Regions from separate parts of the Priestia sp. SB1 genome, predicted to be linked through region 1. Evidence: a T-box and tRNA genes for the amino acid it is inferred to sense, from the RefSeq annotation. Region 1 holds a T-box; the other holds one or more tRNA genes.
The links. The T-box of region 1 lies ahead of trpS (tryptophan--tRNA ligase). A T-box ahead of a tRNA ligase gene usually reads a tRNA of that ligase, here a tRNA-Trp.
Positions count from the first base shown of each region.

Region 2: it has a tRNA-Trp gene. The T-box ahead of trpS (tryptophan--tRNA ligase) is inferred to sense a tRNA for this amino acid. The anticodon was not compared.

Region 1 is NZ_JBBJSS010000003.1:817,284-827,309, reverse strand. Features, by position in the region: gene opp4B (oligopeptide ABC transporter permease) at 1-832, shown strand, start outside; gene opp4C (oligopeptide ABC transporter permease) at 844-1,758, shown strand; gene WKH56_RS14695 (hypothetical protein) at 1,871-2,029, shown strand; gene WKH56_RS14690 (YjbA family protein) at 2,058-2,807, shown strand; gene trpS (tryptophan--tRNA ligase) at 2,837-3,826, opposite strand; T-box leader at 3,903-4,107, opposite strand; gene WKH56_RS14680 (hypothetical protein) at 4,069-4,305, shown strand; gene WKH56_RS14675 (peptide ABC transporter substrate-binding protein) at 4,774-6,420, shown strand; gene WKH56_RS14670 (ABC transporter permease) at 6,518-7,453, shown strand; gene WKH56_RS14665 (ABC transporter permease) at 7,456-8,382, shown strand; gene WKH56_RS14660 (ABC transporter ATP-binding protein) at 8,397-9,467, shown strand; gene WKH56_RS14655 (ABC transporter ATP-binding protein) at 9,469-10,026, shown strand, end outside.
Region 2 is NZ_JBBJSS010000004.1:449,792-459,817, forward strand. Features, by position in the region: gene WKH56_RS17430 (Ger(x)C family spore germination protein) at 1-358, shown strand, start outside; gene WKH56_RS17435 (GerAB/ArcD/ProY family transporter) at 379-1,479, shown strand; gene WKH56_RS17440 (Na+/H+ antiporter NhaC family protein) at 1,678-3,078, opposite strand; tRNA gene WKH56_RS17445 (tRNA-Gly) at 3,294-3,365, opposite strand; tRNA gene WKH56_RS17450 (tRNA-Leu) at 3,386-3,467, opposite strand; tRNA gene WKH56_RS17455 (tRNA-Trp) at 3,494-3,567, opposite strand; gene WKH56_RS17460 (phospholipase D-like domain-containing protein) at 3,808-5,202, opposite strand; gene WKH56_RS17465 (hypothetical protein) at 5,569-5,838, opposite strand; gene WKH56_RS17470 (hypothetical protein) at 6,198-6,320, shown strand; gene WKH56_RS17475 (GerAB/ArcD/ProY family transporter) at 6,343-7,464, shown strand; gene WKH56_RS17480 (hypothetical protein) at 7,561-7,794, shown strand; gene WKH56_RS17485 (GerAB/ArcD/ProY family transporter) at 7,820-8,941, shown strand; gene WKH56_RS17490 (FAD-dependent oxidoreductase) at 9,025-10,026, opposite strand, start outside.

The DNA.
Region 1 (10,026 bases):
TCCAAAATACATTGAGGCAATGCGTGATAAGCTAGGATATAACGATCCTATCTACGTTCAATATTGGAACTGGGTAAAGGGAGTGGCACAAGGAGATTTAGGAAAGTCAACAACTCATAAGTTACCGACATTAGATATTATTTTAGAGCGTATGCCTAATACGATCTTTTTAGCTTTGACTTCGCTTTTGATTACGTATGTGTTTGCATTTATTTTAGGTATGTATGCAGGAAGAAAACCGTATACCTTAGCAGATAACTTTATTGCAGGATATAATTACTTTGCATTAGCGGTTCCATCGTTTATCGCAGGGATCGTAGGCATTTATTTATTTTCCTTTCAGTTAGGCTGGTTTCCGTTTAGCGGTTCTGTTGAAGTAGGATTAAAAGAGGGATCATGGGAATTTATTCAAAGTAGAATTCATCACGTTATATTACCTGCACTGATTCTTGGCTTGATGTCGACCGCGCAGTATACCCAATTTTTGCGCAATGATATTATTGAAAACAGTCGCAAAGATTTTGTGCGCACAGCTAGAGCAAAAGGAACAAAAGAATCTAAAATTTATAATGTTCATATCTTACGCAACTCAATGATTCCGCTTATTACGTTTTTAGGGTTTGATCTTGTAACAATCATTAGCGGTTCTATCATTACAGAGACAATCTTTACGTATCCAGGAATCGGAAAGTTGTTTGTTGACTCTGTAGCAACTCGTGACTACTCAGTTATGATGTCGCTTACAATGCTGTTTTCAATTTTAACACTAGTTGGGAATCTGGTTGCTGATTTGTTATACGGCGTAGCAGATCCGCGTATTCGTTTGGATTAGGAGGAGAAAGTATGGAAATTGTAACGAAAAAAGATGTACAGCCAGAAGTGAATATGAAAGCTCCTAAAAACCTTTCTCCATGGGCGATTGCGCGAAAGAAGTTTGTAAAAAATAAACTAGCCATGATAAGTTTGGCTTTCATGATTGTGATTACGCTTCTTGCTATTTTTGCACCTCTGCTTACAAAAGCAGATATTACACGTATCGACTATATGGCGATGAATGCAGCGCCTTCCAGTGAGCATTGGTTTGGAACGGATACAAATGGTCGAGACGTATTTGCACGTACATTGTATGGAGGAAGAACTTCGTTACTGATTGGAGTTGCTTGTACAACACTCGTTATTTTAATCGGAACTCTTATTGGTTCGATTGCGGGTTATTACGGAGGCAAAGTGGACCAATTCTTAATGCGTTTTACAGACTTTGTCTTAAACTTTCCGCTCATTGTTTTTGTTGTAGTGTTAAATACAATTCTAATTGGAAAAATCTCAGGCGTTTGGACGCTCATCCTAGTTGTTAGTTTCCTAAGCTGGGGAAGTACGGCCCGGCTGGTGCGAAGCAAAGTCTTGGCTGAAAAAGAAAATGAATATGTGCTTTCAGCTGTTTCCATTGGGTGCAGCCCGTTTAAAATCATCTTCAAACATTTGCTGCCAAATGTGTTTTCAACGATTGTGGTTCAAGCCAGTTTGCAGATGGCCATCCTTATCGTGTTTGAGTCAGCGATTAGCTTTATCGGTTTTGGCGTGCCGGCTGATACGCCGAGCTGGGGGAATATGCTGACAGAAGCAAGGGAATCAGATGTGCTGCAGAATAAGCCTTGGATGTGGGTTCCGCCAGGTTTAGCTATTACATTTACGATCCTGGCTATCAACTTCATTGGTGAAGGATTAAAAGATGCTTTAAATCCAAAATCTCTTCGTTAAAAATCTATCACAAAAGTGTGATAGATTTTTTTAGGTTTGTCAGACCTCCTGACAAACCTATTATTATAGAAGAAACTCGGATTTTTTCTGCTTATAGGGGTGGATATAGTTCATGAAGCCTGTAGCAATCATTAGCACTGGCGTTATGTCTGAGCTTCGAAATAAGTGCATTTGCATAATAACCAAAAACGAAGGTATTTTACAATTAATTTTTAGAAAAATAACATCATTTGGAATAAAAATTCCTTTCTCTGCCTATACTGATGGATAACAAACAGATAGTAAGTGAGGGGTAAATTATGCTATATCTTCATGATGTATGGGTTAATTGGTTTGAAGGCGAAGAAAACGGTTATAATGTGTGTCATTTCCATGAGTGGAGAAAAGACGATTGTGTAGAACTGCTCGATCAAGCACCGTTATTAAAAGTAAATCCGCTTTTATTTCATTACATTGAAAATGATCTTTCCGAGCTACCTCAACAACTACTACAAGATGTCTATCAGAAAGCATACATTCGGAAAAATCATGAGCGCACGCAGGTTGAATATTGTTTTATTGTTACAGATGGAACGAATATTTTAGCAATTGATACGATGGGCTATCATATCCCAATTCGAAAAAGCCGCTTAATTCCAAGACAAGAACAGTTAGTTTATGAGATGATTGCGGATCAAGAAGAGCTAGAATATAAGTTCAGTGAAGACGAGCTAACTAAAAAAGAGCATCATATTCTTTCGCCGTCTCCTGAAACGATGAGAGGGCTAACACGTAAAGAACGTCAGCTAAAACAGCTGTTATTTATGGCACTTGATCAGCTACATACAACAAAAAATACAGCTCAAATCCGCTACTGGTACACAGAGTGGAATCCAACGAAATACGAAGACATTCAAGAGATGCCGTTTCAAGACGTATGGAATCAGCTATACGATGAAACGAAGTCAGGGTGGTCACCGAAACATAAATTATTATGCGAGCGCTTAGTAAAAGGACAACCTTTCTTTGAAAAACTTTGGGAAATTGAACAAGAGCCAAAAGTGAATTAAAAAAACGACTGCATAGCAGTCGTTTTTTTTTAACGTTTACGGCCAATTCCCATTGCGTTTCGCATTTTGCGAAGCATTTTATTAGCCGTTGCATTTGCTTTATCGGCACCTTGATCTAAAATATCATCTAACTCGCTAGAATCAACTAATTCATAATATCTTTCTTGAATTGGAGCAAGTGCTTCAGCTACTACTTTAGCTGTGTCAGCTTTAAAGTCACCATAACCTTTGCCTTCGTACATTGCTTCAATGTCTTCGATTGATTTATTTGCTAGGATTGAATAAATGCTTAATAAGTTTGAAATACCTGGCTTATTTTCTTTATCGTAGCGAACAATACCTTCTGAATCCGTTACGGCACTTTTGATTTTCTTTTCAATCGTTTTAGCGTCATCCAAGAGCGTAATAAAAGCTTTTTGGTTTGGATCGGACTTGCTCATTTTTTTCGTAGGATCTTGAAGAGACATGACGCGTGCGCCCACTTTTGGAATACGTACTTCAGGAATAGTGAAGATATCATTGTATTTTTTGTTAAAGCGCTCAGCTAAGTCACGCGTTAATTCTAAATGCTGCTTTTGATCTTCACCAACTGGAACCAAATCGGTGTTGTATAAAAGAATATCAGCTGCCATTAGTGGAGGATAAGTTAATAATCCTGCTGATACTGCTTCTTTTCCAGCGGACTTATCTTTAAACTGAGTCATACGCTCAAGTTCACCGATATACGCTACGCACTGTAACATCCATCCTGCTTCCGTGTGGGCGGGCACTTCTGATTGAATAAATAAAGTTGATTTTGCTGGATCAATTCCTACTGCTACATACAGAGCAGCAAGGCTGCGAATGTTTTTACGAAGTGCTAAACGGTCTTGAGGCGCTGTAATTGCATGCTGATCTACAATACAAAAATGACAGTTATAGTCATGTTGAAGTTCAACAAATTGCTTCATCGCTCCAATGTAGTTACCTAAAGTGATTGTACCGCTTGGTTGAATACCTGAAAAAATTGTTTTCATCAAATCTTCCTTTCATCTGCACATATATGATGCTAGTTTACGTATACAACATAAAAAGGCCCATCCGCTCCTAGCATAAGCTAGGGGCGAATGGACCGCGTTGCCACCCTAATTAGCACACATTATTGTGAACTATCTTTATTCATGTAACGTTGAGATCAACGTTCAAGCTTTGCACTTGAAAGCTCCAAAGTCCATTCTGCAGGTTTCAATGTTTGTTCTCACCAGCCACAAACTCTCTAAAAATGAAAATTCTGCATACTACTCTTTTTCACAGCTTTAATTATATAGTTATTCGTTATTATAACGCGAAAAAGCAGGAATTTAAACATCTTATCGCTAAAAAGTTTTATAAGACAATTTACTGGAATTTTTCTTCGGCAAAAAAAGACAAGAACCTTTTAATTAAAGCATTTCTTGATGAAAATTTGGTGGAGGATTTGGTAAAAATCTTTTATTTAGTATTTCTAATGCCTTTGTAATACTATTGTAATACCTATACTACAAAAAAGATTTTAGACGTCTGACAAGTAGGCACAATCCTTATAAGATAAGGTTTTTTCCCTCATAACAAAAAAATACCATTAAATAATAGTATTGCAATAAATTTTTAAAATATTTATAATAGGCGTAACAAACATATTTTTTACAAAGGTATTACAATTTCTTAATTTTTCAGAAAAAACAAAATAGCCAATGTTTTGTTTCAATTAGCGAATTTTGTAATGAATGAGTCTTCTACATATTAAGCGCATACATTGGATTTACAGCATGTAAACAATTGATGACAGTTTCATAGGGTAGAAGAATAATTTTGCAGTGAGGTCTTTAACGCTCTACTACGTGAAAAAATAACTGATTATTTTGTATTGAAAGAGGATTAAGAAATTAGTGTATATCAAAAAAATATGGTTGCCACACAAACAAAATTTAATAGGGGGTAACACGCAATGAAGAAAAGGTTGTCAATTCTTTTCAGTTTGCTGCTTGTCATGAGCTTGTTTTTAGCTGCATGTGGATTTAACAAAGAATCTGGTGGCAGTGAAAATGCTAGCAGTGATGGCGGCGACAAGAAAAAAGAGCAAGAGCTTCGCGTAAACATTAAAACTGAGCCTTTCTCACTGAACCCAGGCTTAGCTAATGATTCAACGTCATCAAACGTATTATTACAAACATTTGAAGGTTTAACTCGTATTGGTAAAGATGGAAAACCTGAAAATGCCATGGCGAAAGATGTAAAGGTCAGCGATGATCAAACTAAATATACGTTTACGATTCGCGACGATGCAAAATGGTCAAACGGTGACCCTGTAACAGCAAAAGATTTCGAATATGCATGGAAATGGGCGTTAGATCCTAAAAACGAATCTCAATATGCATATCAATTATACTATGTTAAAAATGCACAGGCTGCTAATGAAGGAAAAGGTTCATTAGATGACGTTGCGGTTAAAGCAACAGATGATAAAACGCTTGAGGTAACATTAGAAAACCCAACGCCATATTTCTTAGAATTAACAGCTTTCTATACGTACTTCCCAGTGAATACGAAAATTGCTGAATCAAATGAAAAATGGTACACAAATGCAGGCGAAAACTATACGTCAAACGGTCCTTTCAAGCTTAAAGCTTGGAAACATAATGACAAAATTGAGTTAGTTCCTAATGAAAACTATTGGGATAAAGATGCTGTAAAACTTAAAAAAGTTGAAATGTACATGATCAATGATAACAACACTGAGCTTTCAATGTTCAAAAACGGTGAATTAGACTGGGCGGGTATGCCTACCGGTCAATTACCAGCTGATGCACTTCCTGAATTAAAGAAAGACGGTTCATTAAACATTCAAGAGATTGCAGGTACTTACTGGTACAAGTTTAATACAGAACAAAAACCTTTAGACAATGTGAATATTCGTAAAGCATTAGCTTATGCAATTGATCGTAAAGGTATTACAGAACAAATTACAAAAGACGGTTCAGTTCCAGCGATGGCGGCTGTACCACCAACAATGTTTGAAGATAACAAAAAAGGCTACTTCAAAGACAATGATGTGAAAAAAGCAAAAGAATATTTAGAAAAAGGCTTGAAAGAAATGGGCCTTAAAGATGCTTCAGAACTACCAGCAATTAAGGTTTCATACAACACGGATGAAAAACATGCAAAAATTGCACAAGCTGTTCAAGATATGTGGAAGAAAAACCTTGGTATTAAAGTACAGTTAGACAACTCTGAGTGGGCTGTTTACATTGAAAAGTTACACCAAGGAGATTATCAAGTTGGGCGTATGGGCTGGTTAGGAGACTTTAACGATCCAATCAACTTCCTAGAGTTATTCCGTGACAAAAAAGGCGGAAACAATGATACAAACTGGGAAAATCCAGAATATAAAAAGTTATTAATTGACTCTCAAAAAGAAACAGACCCTAAAAAACGTCAGGCAATGTTGAAAAAAGCAGAAGGTATCTTCATGGATGAAATGCCAGTGGCACCAATCTACTTCTACACAAATGCTTGGGTACAAGACAAGCAGCTGAAAGATGTTGTGATGTCTGGTCTTGGAGACATTCAGATTAAGTGGGCTCATTTTGAGTAAGTAACATCAATTATGACAAAGGGTATATGGGGCCTGGTGCTCCATATACTTTTCTTTCTTGTGCGCGAATTTTGTAAAAATATGGAGGTGTGTCAGGGTGTTCAAATATATAGGAAAACGACTTATTTATATGTTTCTATCATTATGGCTGATCGTAACAGCGACCTTTTTCTTAATGCGTGCTGTTCCAGGAGGTCCATTCACATCAGAAAAGCAGCTTCCCCCTGAAATTCAAAAAAATCTAAATCAGTATTACGGTTTAGATCAGCCTTGGTACCATCAGTACTTTGATTACTTAACATCAATTTTAAAGTGGGATTTTGGTCCATCTTTCAAATATAAAGGCCAAACGGTAAATGATTTGATTAACGGCGGATTCCCTGTTTCATTCATGCTAGGGATGGAAGCTATTTTAATAGCGATTGCTATTGGCGTAGTACTAGGCGTTATTGCTGCTTTAAAACATAATAAGTGGCAAGATTACACGGCGATGGTTATTGCAGTTCTAGGAATCTCAGTTCCAAGTTTTATCATGGCAGCGGTATTACAATACGTTCTGGCTATGAAACTACAAATTTTTCCGGTTGCACGCTGGGAATCTTGGGCACACACGGTGTTACCAGCTCTCGCGCTTGCTTCAACCCCTATGGCGTTTATCGCACGATTAACTCGGTCGAGTATGCTTGAAGTATTAAGCAATGATTATATTCGTACAGCGAAAGCAAAAGGTTTAAGCAGAGGCGTTATTACAGTTAAGCACGCCATGCGAAATGCGATGCTTCCAGTCGTATCCTATATGGGACCTTTAGTAGCAGGGATTTTAACGGGTAGCTTTGTTATTGAAAAAATATTTGGTATCCCGGGATTAGGTTCACACTTTGTACTCAGTATCTCAAACCGAGATTATACAACGATTATGGGCGTAACGGTGTTCTACAGTATTTTACTACTTTTTTGTATCTTGCTTGTAGATATTGCATACGGCTTCATTGACCCTCGAATTAAACTTACAGGTGCTAAGAAAGGAGAGTAACTATGCAGCAACTTCCGAAAATTCCTAAAGAAATGTTTGAAACAGCAGGGATTGACCACGCTCAGGCAGAAAAGATTGAAAAACCGAGTCTTTCATTCTGGCAAGATGTTTTTATTCGTTTTCGCAAAAATAAGCTTGCTATGTTTGGTGTAGTACTAATGGTTCTCCTTGTTTTTATGGCTATATTTGGTCCATTGATGGTGAAATATGATTATGCAACCAATGATTTGCTGAATGCTAATCAGGCTCCATCTTCTGAGCACTGGTTCGGTACAGATGAATTAGGGCGTGATGTTTTTGCTCGTACGTGGGAAGGCGCTCGTATTTCATTATTTATCGGGTTAGCAGCAGCTTTAATTGATTTATTCATCGGCGTAGTTTGGGGAAGCATCTCTGGATACCGCGGCGGCCGTACGGATGAAACAATGATGCGTGTTGCGGATATCTTATATGGTGTTCCTTACCTTTTACTGGTTATTATTTTAATGGTTATGCTTGGCCAAGGGTTAGGTACGATGATCTTGGCGATGACCATTACCGGCTGGATTAACATGGCTCGTATTGTACGTGGACAAGTATTGCAGTTGAAAAACCAAGAGTACGTAATGGCTTCACAAACATTAGGAGCAACAACAAAGCGTATTTTATTTAAACATCTTATTCCGAATGCAACAGGTCCAATTTTAGTAACAATGACACTAACGATTCCTTCAGCAATCTTTACAGAAGCATTTTTAAGCTACTTGGGACTAGGCGTTCCGGCACCGCTTGCAAGCTGGGGAACAATGGCTTCAGAAGGCTTACCTGCTTTGGAATACTATCCTTGGCGCTTATTTTTCCCAGGTTTGTTTATCTGTTTAACAATCTTAGCGTTCAACGTAATTGGTGATGGATTACGAGATGCGTTAGATCCAAAACTACGTAAGTAAGGAAGTGAACTCATATGTCACGTTTATTAGAAGTAAAAAATTTAGCTGTATCATTTAAAACATATGGCGGAGAAGTTCAAGCTGTTCGCGGCGTTAACTTCCACTTAAATAAAGGTGAAACGCTAGCAATTGTTGGTGAGTCAGGATCTGGTAAAAGTGTAACTTCACAAACAATCATGCGCCTTATCCCGATGCCTCCTGGCCGAATTAAAAGCGGTGAAATGCTGTTTGACGGCATTGATTTAGCAAAGAAAACGGATAAAGAAATGGAAGCTATTCGCGGTAAGGATATCGGTATGATTTTCCAAGATCCGATGACTTCTTTAAATCCAACAATGAAGGTTGGAGCTCAAATTGGTGAAGTCGTAATCAAGCATTCCAAAGTATCTAAAGCGGAAGCGAAAAAACGTGCAGTCGAGTTATTAACGCTTGTAGGCATTCCTTTTCCAGAACAGCGTGTGAATCAATATCCGCATGAATTCAGCGGAGGGATGAGACAGCGTGTTGTCATTGCGATGGCTCTTGCTTCTAATCCGAAATTACTGATTGCTGATGAACCAACAACGGCGCTTGATGTAACAATTCAAGCTCAAATTTTAGAGTTGATGAAAGACATTCAGAAAAAAACGGATACATCTATTATCTTTATCACCCATGATCTTGGTGTAGTAGCAAATGTAGCAGATCGAGTAGCCGTTATGTACGCTGGTCAAATTGTTGAAACGGGCACAGTGGATGAAGTGTTTTACGACCCAAAACATCCGTATACGTGGGGACTTTTAGCTTCTATGCCAAGCTTAGATAACGAGGCGGAAGAAGAGCTGGCTGCTATTCCTGGAACGCCGCCAGATTTAACGAATCCTCCAAAGGGAGATGCATTTGCAGCGCGAAATCCGTACGCAATGAAAATTGATTTTGAGCAAGAACCTCCAATGTTCAAAATATCGGATACGCACTATGCAAAAACATGGCTCTTACATCCGGATGCACCAAAAGTAGAGCCGCCTGCTTCAGTTCAGCGCCGCATGCGTAAAGTTGATAATGTATACAGTACACCTGTACTCGTAGCGAAGGATGGTGAATAACATGACAGATAAATTATTAGAGATTAAAGGCTTAAAGCAACATTTTTTCACAAGTAAAGGAACAATTAAAGCGGTTGATGGTCTGTCGTTTGACATCTTCCGCGGAGAGACGTTAGGTCTTGTAGGTGAATCTGGTTGCGGAAAGTCAACGACAGGCAGAACGATTATTCGTTTATATGACGCTACTAGCGGTGAAGTGCTATTTGATGGCGAAAATGTACATGGTCGCAAATCTCGCTCGGAGCTTAAAAAATTCAATCGTAAAATGCAAATGATTTTCCAAGATCCATATGCGTCACTTAACCCTCGTATGACCGTAGCAGATATCATAGCAGAAGGCATTGACATCCATGGTTTAGCTAAGACGAGAAAAGAGCGTATGGCAAAGGTTCACGAGCTTCTTGAAACAGTGGGGCTCAACAAAGAACATGCAAATCGCTATCCACATGAGTTTAGTGGCGGCCAGCGTCAGCGTATCGGTATCGCAAGAGCACTGGCAGTAGAACCTGATTTTATCATCGCAGATGAACCAATCTCAGCTTTGGATGTATCTATACAA
Region 2 (10,026 bases), on a different contig from region 1:
AGGAAAACCTTACGTGTCCGTTCACACTCGCGTAGAAGGCGATCTTGGAGAAGTGGAGGTCCCTGTTGATACACGTCAACCTGCCGTAATCAAAAAAATGGAAAAAGCTGCAGGTAAAGAAATAAAAAAAGAATTACAAACAGCTATTAAACAAGCTCAGACAGACAAAGTTGACATCTTTGGGTTTGGAGAAGCACTGGAACGCACGCGCCCCAATCAGTGGGAAAAATTCAAATCAGAATGGGATGACGTTTATTTTCCAAAATTAGATGTAGACGTTACAGTAGAAGCTTACATTCGCCGAACGGGTCTGCGCAATAAATCGTTTCTCTCTAGCGTAAAAGAAAAACAACAATGAGGTAAGGAGGTTCTGGCTATATGGAAAAAGCAAAAATCAGCGCCACTCAATTATTCATTCTCATGGTATTATTCGAACTGGGAAGCGCTTTATTAGTTCCTCTTGCAATGAGAGCGAAGCAAGATGCATGGCTAGCTATTTTAATTGGAATGCTGTGCAGTTTTTTTTTCTTCTTAGTCTATCATAAGCTCTATTCCTACTATCCGGACCTCCTCCCTACAGAATACATGCAGAAAATTTTAGGTAAGGCACTGGGAACACTTCTTGCATTCGTATATATTGTCTATTTTTTATACGATGCATCACGAGTTCTAAGAGATTTCGGAGAAATGCTTCTTACTTTTGCTTATCCGGATACGCCTTTATTTATTGCCAATGCCTTATTGATGCTGGTCATTATCTATATAACCCGAAAAGGAATTGAAGCGATAGCGAGATCAGGAGAGCTTCTGTTTATTTTTATGTATTTTCTAGCTATTGCAGGCTTCATCTTAATTATTAGCTCAGGATTAGTTGATTTTAAGAACTTGCAGCCGGTATTAAAAGAAGGAATACTTCCTGTTGCCAAAGTTGCTTTGACCGAAACGCTATATTTTCCTTTCACAGAAGCTATTGTATTTACTATGCTTCTTCCTTACTTAAGCAACCCCAAAAAAGCAAGTGTGACCATGCTATGCGCAACGGGATTAAGCGGAATTAATCTAATTATTACGATGATTATTAACATTAGCGTGCTTGGAGTTGATCTGACGACAAGGTCACAGTTTCCTCTTCTTAGTACTGTCCAAACGATCCAAGTAGCTGATTTTTTAGAGCGTCTAGATGTATTTTTTATGTTCGCTATGGTGATTGGGATTTATTTCAAAGTTAGCATCTTGTTTTATGCTTCTATAATAGGTACAGCTACTTTATTTAAAATTAAATCTCCTTCACGTCTAGCGTATCCTTTAGGCATCATTGTGTTGTTTTTGTCGATTACAATCGCTAGTAATTTTCAAGAACACCTTTATGAAGGATTACACGTAGCGAGATTTCTTTTGCATATGCCGCTATTTTCTATCATACCCCTACTGCTTCTGATTATCGCCTTTTTGAAGAATAGGAAGAAGCAGCACAGATAGTGTATCTCTACTAAATAGAAAAAATGACGTTAAAATTATTGAGGTGATGTGCGTGTATATATGGTTTTATGATCATTTTGTTAATACCATCTTATTTCCGCTTACTTGTATCATGCTAGTGTGCCTGTCATTAGGACTGTATGCATACTTTAAATTAAAAAAAATGAAAAATTGATACTAGACGGCTATTTTTCTCATTCAAAATAAGAAAGATACAACAAGATAGAAAGCAACTGTTATTCCCGCTGCAATTAAAGCTGGCTTTAATTTATACTTGGCATATTCAATAACAGATAAATCTAATATTTTGGCGATGGTATTCGTATCGTCGCTTAAAGGTGAAGAAAACGCTCCAAAGGAACCGCTCGCAAACACCGCACCGATAATTAACGGCAAAGAAAGATCTGCAGAACTTGCAAGCGATACGCCAAGCGGCATTAAAATCCCCCACGTGCCCCAAGCAGATCCGATAAAGTAAGAAATAGCGGCTCCAAAGATAAACATGAACGGAGTGACAAACATTTGAGGAATCCACTTAGAATGTGCCGTCACGAAATTTGAAAAACCTAAGTCTTCTGTAACAGCGGATAATCCCCATACTACCGATAACAACAAAATAACGGACATCAAGTCATTGCCTCCTGTGATAAAACCATTAAGCAAATTCTGTAATGTAAAGCGCTGAAACAAGAAAAAAATGAGCGTAATTAACGTAGTCATAATTAAAGCTACTACCATCGCTTCTAACACGTCTGCTTTAATAAATGCTTCAAAAAAGGTGTGACTCTTACGATGTCCACTCCACCATGTTAAAAGTAAGGTAAGTGAAATCACAACAAGTAAAGGTACTAACAAATTCCAAGGCTTAGAAGGCAAATCCTTCGAGACGCAAGGATGACAATCATGCCAATCTTTTTCGTCTTCTTCCTCGAGCTTCATAGGAGCTGTAGACGTTGAATGATGAAAAAAGCTGAAATAAATCCCTACTAAAATAATCACAATCGAAAAGAAATTATAAGGAATGCTTTGAATAAACAAAGAATAAGCGTCTTGTTTTATGCCTTGATGATCAATTGCCATTTGAATGATTGAGACCATATATCCTACAAATGCCGTTGCCACGGGAATTAAGACGATAACGGGAGTAGCAGTTGTTTCAATAACAAACCCTAGCTCTGCTGTCGTCATTTTCACTTTTTTCAGCAGCGCTCTCATAATGGGCGCGATCGTCACAAAACGAAAGGTGGGAGCACTGAATGTTCCAATGGTTGAAACATAGGTTAAAATAAGAGCTTTTTTTCTTGTATCAATTCTTTCTGCAGCTGTTTCCACAAAACCTTTAACTCCTCCAGCCATCTTAATCATTCCGATAAGCCCTGAAAACGCGTATAAAAAGACAACGATTTCTATATTACTTTTATTTCTAAGAGCTTGTACAACGTAGTGAAGTAACTTTTCAACACCTCCGACAATCGAATGATCAATCAAATAAGCGCCTACTAATAAGCCTAAAAACAAACCTGGCAGCACTTGTTTGGTGAAAATAGCTATTGGAATAACAATTAAAAACGGTATAATTGAAAACCAACTAGATTCCATAGGACTCTCCCCTATCTTAAAAACCATATTAGACGTCTTCACGTATCGTTCATTAGCTTTTAATGTAACCCCAATAATATGTGTATATTCACGAAAACGATACGTATAAGCAGCACTGATTGAATAAACTATTTCTAATTAAAAACAGCATAGTAAAAATCTTTATTTCTACAACAAAAAAAGCAGTTTGCACATGCAAACTGCTTTTGAAAAGAAGCGGAAGACGAGGTTCGAACTCGCGACCCCCACCTTGGCAAGGTGGTGTTCTACCACTGAACTACTTCCGCGCAATATATAAAAGTAAAGATGCGGGTGAAGGGACTTGAACCCCCACGTCATAAGACACTAGATCCTAAGTCTAGCGCGTCTGCCAATTCCGCCACACCCGCGTGTGAATCGAAAAATAACTCCAAAATGGCAGGGGCAGTAGGAATCGAACCCACACTGACGGTTTTGGAGACCGTAGTTCTACCTTTAAACTATGCCCCTAGAAATGACTTCTTCAAAAGAACCTCGTTTATTGACGACGCTATATTATAATAAAACATATATGGAATTTCGTCAATAGGCCTTTTTATGAATCATGACTAGTACTGGCGACTTCAAAAAAAACTGTGAGGCATATCACAGCTTTTCACACTTTCCACCGCCAGTTGCAGCACCTTTTACCCTCTACCATTTATTTTTAGAAGCTTTCTGTAAAAGCCCTTTTTTAGGCAAAGTGCAGAACTATACAAAATGTCTCCAAAATCGCGTGAAGACTGAAAGAATATGGAGGAGTGCAGATTTTACAGGAGGCACGTTTTTTTGAGAATCCGTATTAAAATCCACAGGTTCCCCCTCATTTCCCACAAGCGTACTGTGAGAAATTTTAGTTTCAATAGCCCCTGTTAGCTCGGCTGCAAATTCTTCACTATCTATCATAACCATCGATTCAGTATTTAAAAATACAGAACGTGAATCTAAGTTAAAAGAACCAACTGCACTCAAACGCTGGTCGTAAACAACGGATTTCCCGTGAATGGAATAAGGCTGTTGATATTCATAAAGCTTTGAAGCCGCTTTCATGACGCGATTTTTCACTCCTAAGTATGCAGAAAAAGCCATAGCATTCGGAGTGGACGTAATAGAATTCGTTAAAATAATTCTTCGCACTTTAGATTTTACTGACTTATCTATATACTGTTCCATCTCTTTTGTTGGTACAATATAAGGACTTTGAACGACAATGGATTTTTCAGCTTGCTCGGAAAGCTTAATAAACGTTTTCCATATAAAAGGGCTTTTATTCATTCTTTGAATAGGGTTTGTAATAAAAGAAACCTTTCTTGTAGGCATCGTTGATTCTCTCCATACAATATAAGGATGGACAAAGGGTTCGTTTGCTTTTTTGGCCTCTTCGTATTGATCTATTAACAATTTCTTTCCTGAAAGGCCACGAAATTGTTTAGTTTTCTTGAGCTTTGGAAAAGCTTTGCCCGTATACGGGTGGTTCCATAATTTCTCTACATACTTCTCCATTGAAAGAATGACACTATTACTTTCTTGCTTTGTATTATAAATCAGCACATCACGGTCATAGACAAAATTTTTATCCGGTTGACTGGCCAAGTATTTATCTCCAATATTTCGTCCTCCACTAATACCTAATTGGCCATCGACTACTATTATTTTGTCGTGAAGACGGTTATGCCATGTCCAAGGTTTAAGAATAGTAAAGGGCTCATAGTACTTTAATTCAATATTATTGTGGAAAGCTAGAGCATAAAGAACATTTTTTCTCTTGCCTTTTAGCCCATGAGAGATCCCGTCTAACAGCACTCGAATACGTATACCTCGGTCCGCAGCTTCGAATAAAGCACCCATAAGTAAATCCGACGAACGACCTTTGCCGATGGAAAAGTACGCAATATCGATTGTATGCCTCGCTTCTTGAATCATCTGCATCCGAACAAGCCCTGAAAAATAACCGTTTTCCAAAAGCATAACGCGGTCTGTGGATTCTTTCTTTCCGTAAAAATTCTCAGTATTCATTACTTTTAAGTCTTTTCCCTTGTGCAAAGGGACATAAAACAGTACCACTGCAGTTACGAATACATATATGAAGTACAATACGACAATCATTATTAGTATATTTATTAGCATGTTTCCTGTCACAATCCCTTTCCATTCTCATCGTTCTGTTTTTATTAGGATTCTTACTTTTTTAACTTCTATACCTTTTAAAATAAGAATGGAACGATGGATTATTTGTTACACTACTGTTGACTTCCGTGCAAGCCTTCGCTTCCGCTCCTGCCGGGTCTCACCTATTCTGTTTTCCCTATAGGAGTCTTCGCCTTGCCCTCCAAACAACCGCTAGAAGCCATTATATACACGAAACCTACATTCACTCTGCCAATAAAAAAAGCAGAAGTTCATTATCTTCTGCTTTTGCAATTTATACTCTATTATGAACCTGCTGTAAGTCTAAGTAAAACAGCTACTCTTTTATTGATTAAGGTCGTTTTCCATATCTTTTATGTCTTGCTGAAACTCAGTTAAACGCTGACGCTGTGTTTCAGAAGCATTTTCAAGCGCATTCTCAATTTGCTGAGAGGCTTCGTTCACTTCACCTATCGCTTGCTTCGCTTCATGTCCATACGATGCATCATTTTTAGCTTCATTTGCCTGTTCATATGCATCTACTGCTTCTTTATGCCCCTGCTGTGCTGCTTGAAATGATTGTTGTTTATCTTTGTTATATGGGAATTTTTTCATCATAGTGCTCCTTTCTATTTGTTCACTCTATAGTGTGGCATTTTTCCACTTATTCATACGACGTTTCAATAGCTTGAAGCTGCGTAAATATTTTGCATAACGAATTCCTTTATTATTTAAGAGCATCCAATGATATCTTTTATCCCTTGAAATACTTTCTATATTTTACATAAATGTATAATCACTTTCTTTAGCGGACATCATACGAATAGCTTATTTGAACGTCAAAATATATTGGGGTTGACTGCATGCACTTGTTTCTTTCCTTTTTGATCATTTGTGCAGGGATTATATGGATGGAAATAAAAAGATTACCTCAACCCTCTTATAAAAAGGAACGGAAAATTTTTATTTTATTCATGACAATCAGTATGATGATCGCTCTTGCAAAAATCTTTCGACTGCCTCTACCGAACCCTTCTGATTGGGTAGAAGCAATGTTTCAGCCTTTAAGTCACTTATTATTCCGTTGGATCACTTAATTCGTGTATATGGCAAAAGGATGTGCTCATTTTGCTTAATGAAATCAATATTTCGGCTACTCAATTTCGCAAGCTAGTAACTTTATATAGCATCGGGAGCACAATTATTGTTGTGCCTGCCGCTATTACAGCTGATGCTCATCAAGACGCCTGGATTGCAGCACTTTTCGGTGTAGCATCAGGAATTGGCTTAGTTTTGCTTTTTACCTCACTAGGAAAAATGTTTCCAACGCTTACGCTGATGGAAATGAACGAAAAAATTTTAGGAAAACTGTTTGGAAAGATTGTTTCTGCTGTTTTTGTATTATCCAATTTATTTATCAGCAGTCAAGTTCTTTACTATGTAGGGAATTTTCTCACTACACAAATTCTTCCCTACACGCCGCTTACAGCCATCCACATTGCATTTATGGGTGTGGTTATCGTAGGAGTACGCCTAGGAATAGAAGTTATTGCACGAAGTGCCGAGATTTTATTTCCTTGGTTTGTCGGATTATTCGGACTTCTGATTTTGTCTATGATTCCGCAAATTAAAATAGAGCATATTCAGCCTGTGCTTGAAATACATCCAAAAGCTTTTATTCGTGCTGTTTTAACGTTTTTAAGCATGAGTTCTTTGACTTATACCATTCTTCTTATGATTTTTCCTTCTCATACACCAGACACAAAAAAGTCCACTCAATCTTTTTATATAGGGAATATAGCCGGTGGGCTAGTGATGGTGACGTTAATCTTACTCGGAATTTTAGTACTTAGTCCTTATTACTCCCAAATCACCATGTTTCCAAGCTATGAATTAGGAAGAAGAATTGATGTAGGAAACTTTCTTCAAGGAATTGAAGTAGTCATTGCTATTTTGTGGTTTATTACTCTCTTTTTTAAGCTTTGCATTTACTTTTACGCTACTCTTTTGGGGTTTGCCAATGTATTTCATATAAAGGACTACAAGCTATTTTCTTTTCCAGTCGCACTCATCATGATTACACTTTCCCTTATTGTGTATCCAAGCGTTTCTTATCAAAAAGATTGGGATACAAAAACGTGGATTCCCTACAGCTTAGTTGTAGGCATCTTATATCCGCTTTTCCTTTTAATTGCAGGATTTATTCAAAACAAAAAGCAGCATTCTTCTAACAGCGACTAAAAAATCAAAAACCTTTAATAGAGAATGCACCTTCAGTATAAGTAGTTATTTTTCTGGAAAATATAACATTAATTATTCACGTATAGGAGCTAGTCTATGCTAGGGGTATTGGGGTTACTTATTGTTTGCACGCTCGTCATTTGGTTTGAAGTACCTAACTTACGGCAAAAAAAAGCGAAGAAAGAATTATGGCTATTCTACACAGTTCTTGTAATTGGAATGTCCGTAAGCATCTGTAAAGCACTGGGTTTATATGTTCCAAATCCTTCTGATTTATCAGCTGCTATCTTCAGGCCAATCAGCATATTTTTACTTCATTTATTATCTTAATACGTAAGACGAGGAAGTGAACACCGTGAAACCTGTAGTTAAAATTTCAACGATTCAATTTCGCATGCTCGTCATGCTTTATACAATTGGAAGCACAATTGTTATTGCTCCAGCGTCTATGACTATTGATTCTAAGCAAACTGCTTGGATTCCCTCTATCCTCGGAGTAGCATGCGGATTTGTATTAGTGAAAGTATATATTGCTCTCGGACTTTTATTTGAAGATAAAAATCTGGTAGAAATCAATGATGTAGTATTTGGAAAATATCTAGGAAAAGGTGTATCTTGTTTATTTGTCATATCTACTGTCATAACGTGCAGCCGTATTGTATACTACGTCGGGAGTTTTTTAAATACCCATATTATGATGGAAACGCCGCTGCTTGCTATTCACATTATTTTTATGCTTGTGGTTGTTTTCGGGGCAAGACTCGGGCTAGAAACAATTGCACGCTGCTGTGAAATCTTTTTCCCGTGGTTTGTTGGCCTTCTCGGGATTTTTATTTTTTCACTAACTCCTCAAATGAAACTTGAAAATCTTATGCCTTTAATGGACATTCACTTAAAGCCGCTGACTCATTCGGTTCTTATCTTTCTTAGCATTACTTATTTTACTTTTGCTCCTTTGATGATGATTTTCCCCCTTCATTTAAGAAAACCTGAAAAAGGAGCTAAAGCTTTAATGAGCGGCAGCCTGCTAGGTGGATTTATTATGGTAATTGTTATTTTTTCTTGTATAATCGTTATTGGTTCGTATCATTCTTCAACTACCATGTTTCCTGTATATGAAATGGCTAAGCGAATTGAGGTGGGAAATTTTTTGCAAGGAATCGAGGTAATTATTGCTATTATATGGTTTCTTACTCTTTTCTTTAAGGTTTCTCTTTATTTTCATGCTTCCATCGCTGGACTTTGTCATATTTTTAACATCAATGAAACTCGATTTCTAACGTTACCGATGGGATTAATTGTTACGACTTTTTCCATTATTGTGTACCCAACCATTACCTATCAAAAAACATGGTTAGCCGAAACGTGGATTCCCTATAGTTTTTTGCTAGGAGCTTTATATCCTTTTATTCTTCTTATCATAGGGTGGATCCGTTTTAAACCAGCTAAAATAAAAAAGATAATAAAATCCACATAAAAAAAGCGAACCACTCATCGAACAGGTTGATGAATGGTTCGTTTTTTACTTGGACTCAACTACTTTTGTCCCAGCCTCTTTTTTTATGCTTGAAGCGCTTGAAGCCCTGCTTGGTTTAAGAAATGCCAAGGCTTATTAAAGTGGGGTTGAAAGAAAAAGTCCATAAAGCCAAGCTCATCGATCGTCATTTCCTGCTGTACGCATACAGACAATGTATTAATTGCTTGAGTAGCATCAATTTTAGAAATAACCTGTGCACCTACAATTCGTCTCGTTTCTTCTTCATATACTACTTTTAACGTAATATTTTCGTACGTTGGCATGAATTCTGGTCGGTTATTTTCTGATATTGTGATACTTTTCACATTCATATCAAAAAGAGAAGCCGCTGTTTCAGTTATGCCGGTAGATGCAACATTGTAATCATAAATATGCAACCCTGATGTTCCTTGTGTTCCCATATACTTAATCGTCGGCTTAACAAGGTTTTGAGCTACTAATGTTCCCATTCTAACCGCATTTGTAGCAAGCGGAATATAGGCATGTTTCTTAATCGGATTGTAGTAAATCGCACAGCTATCTCCGGCCGCAAATATATCTTTTTTGCTTGTTTGCATATATTCATCAACCACAATTGCGCCGTTTGGAAGCATGTCTACCTGCCCTTTTACTAAGTCTGTGTTTGGACGAAAGCCAACACACAAAATAACAAGATCCGCTTCATATTCACCTGCAGTTGTCACTACTTTTTCAACAGATCCATCGCTGCCTGCAAATTTAGTAACCGCTTGGTTTAATGCTAATGTGACTCCGCGCTTTTTAAATTCAGTTTCCATCAAGCTTGTAAACTCTGGATCAAGATATTTATTTAAAATACGATCAGCACTATCAATGAACGTGACTTCTTTTCCATACACTTCAAAGGCTTCTACTAATTCTGCACCAATATAACCCGCACCAATTACGGCAATTTTTTTTGCTTGTTTTGCTTTTTCAATAATGTGATTAGCATGCTGATAGTTTTTACAAAGCACAACATTATTTAAATCGATGCCTTCAAGGTTTGGAATAATCGGCCATGATCC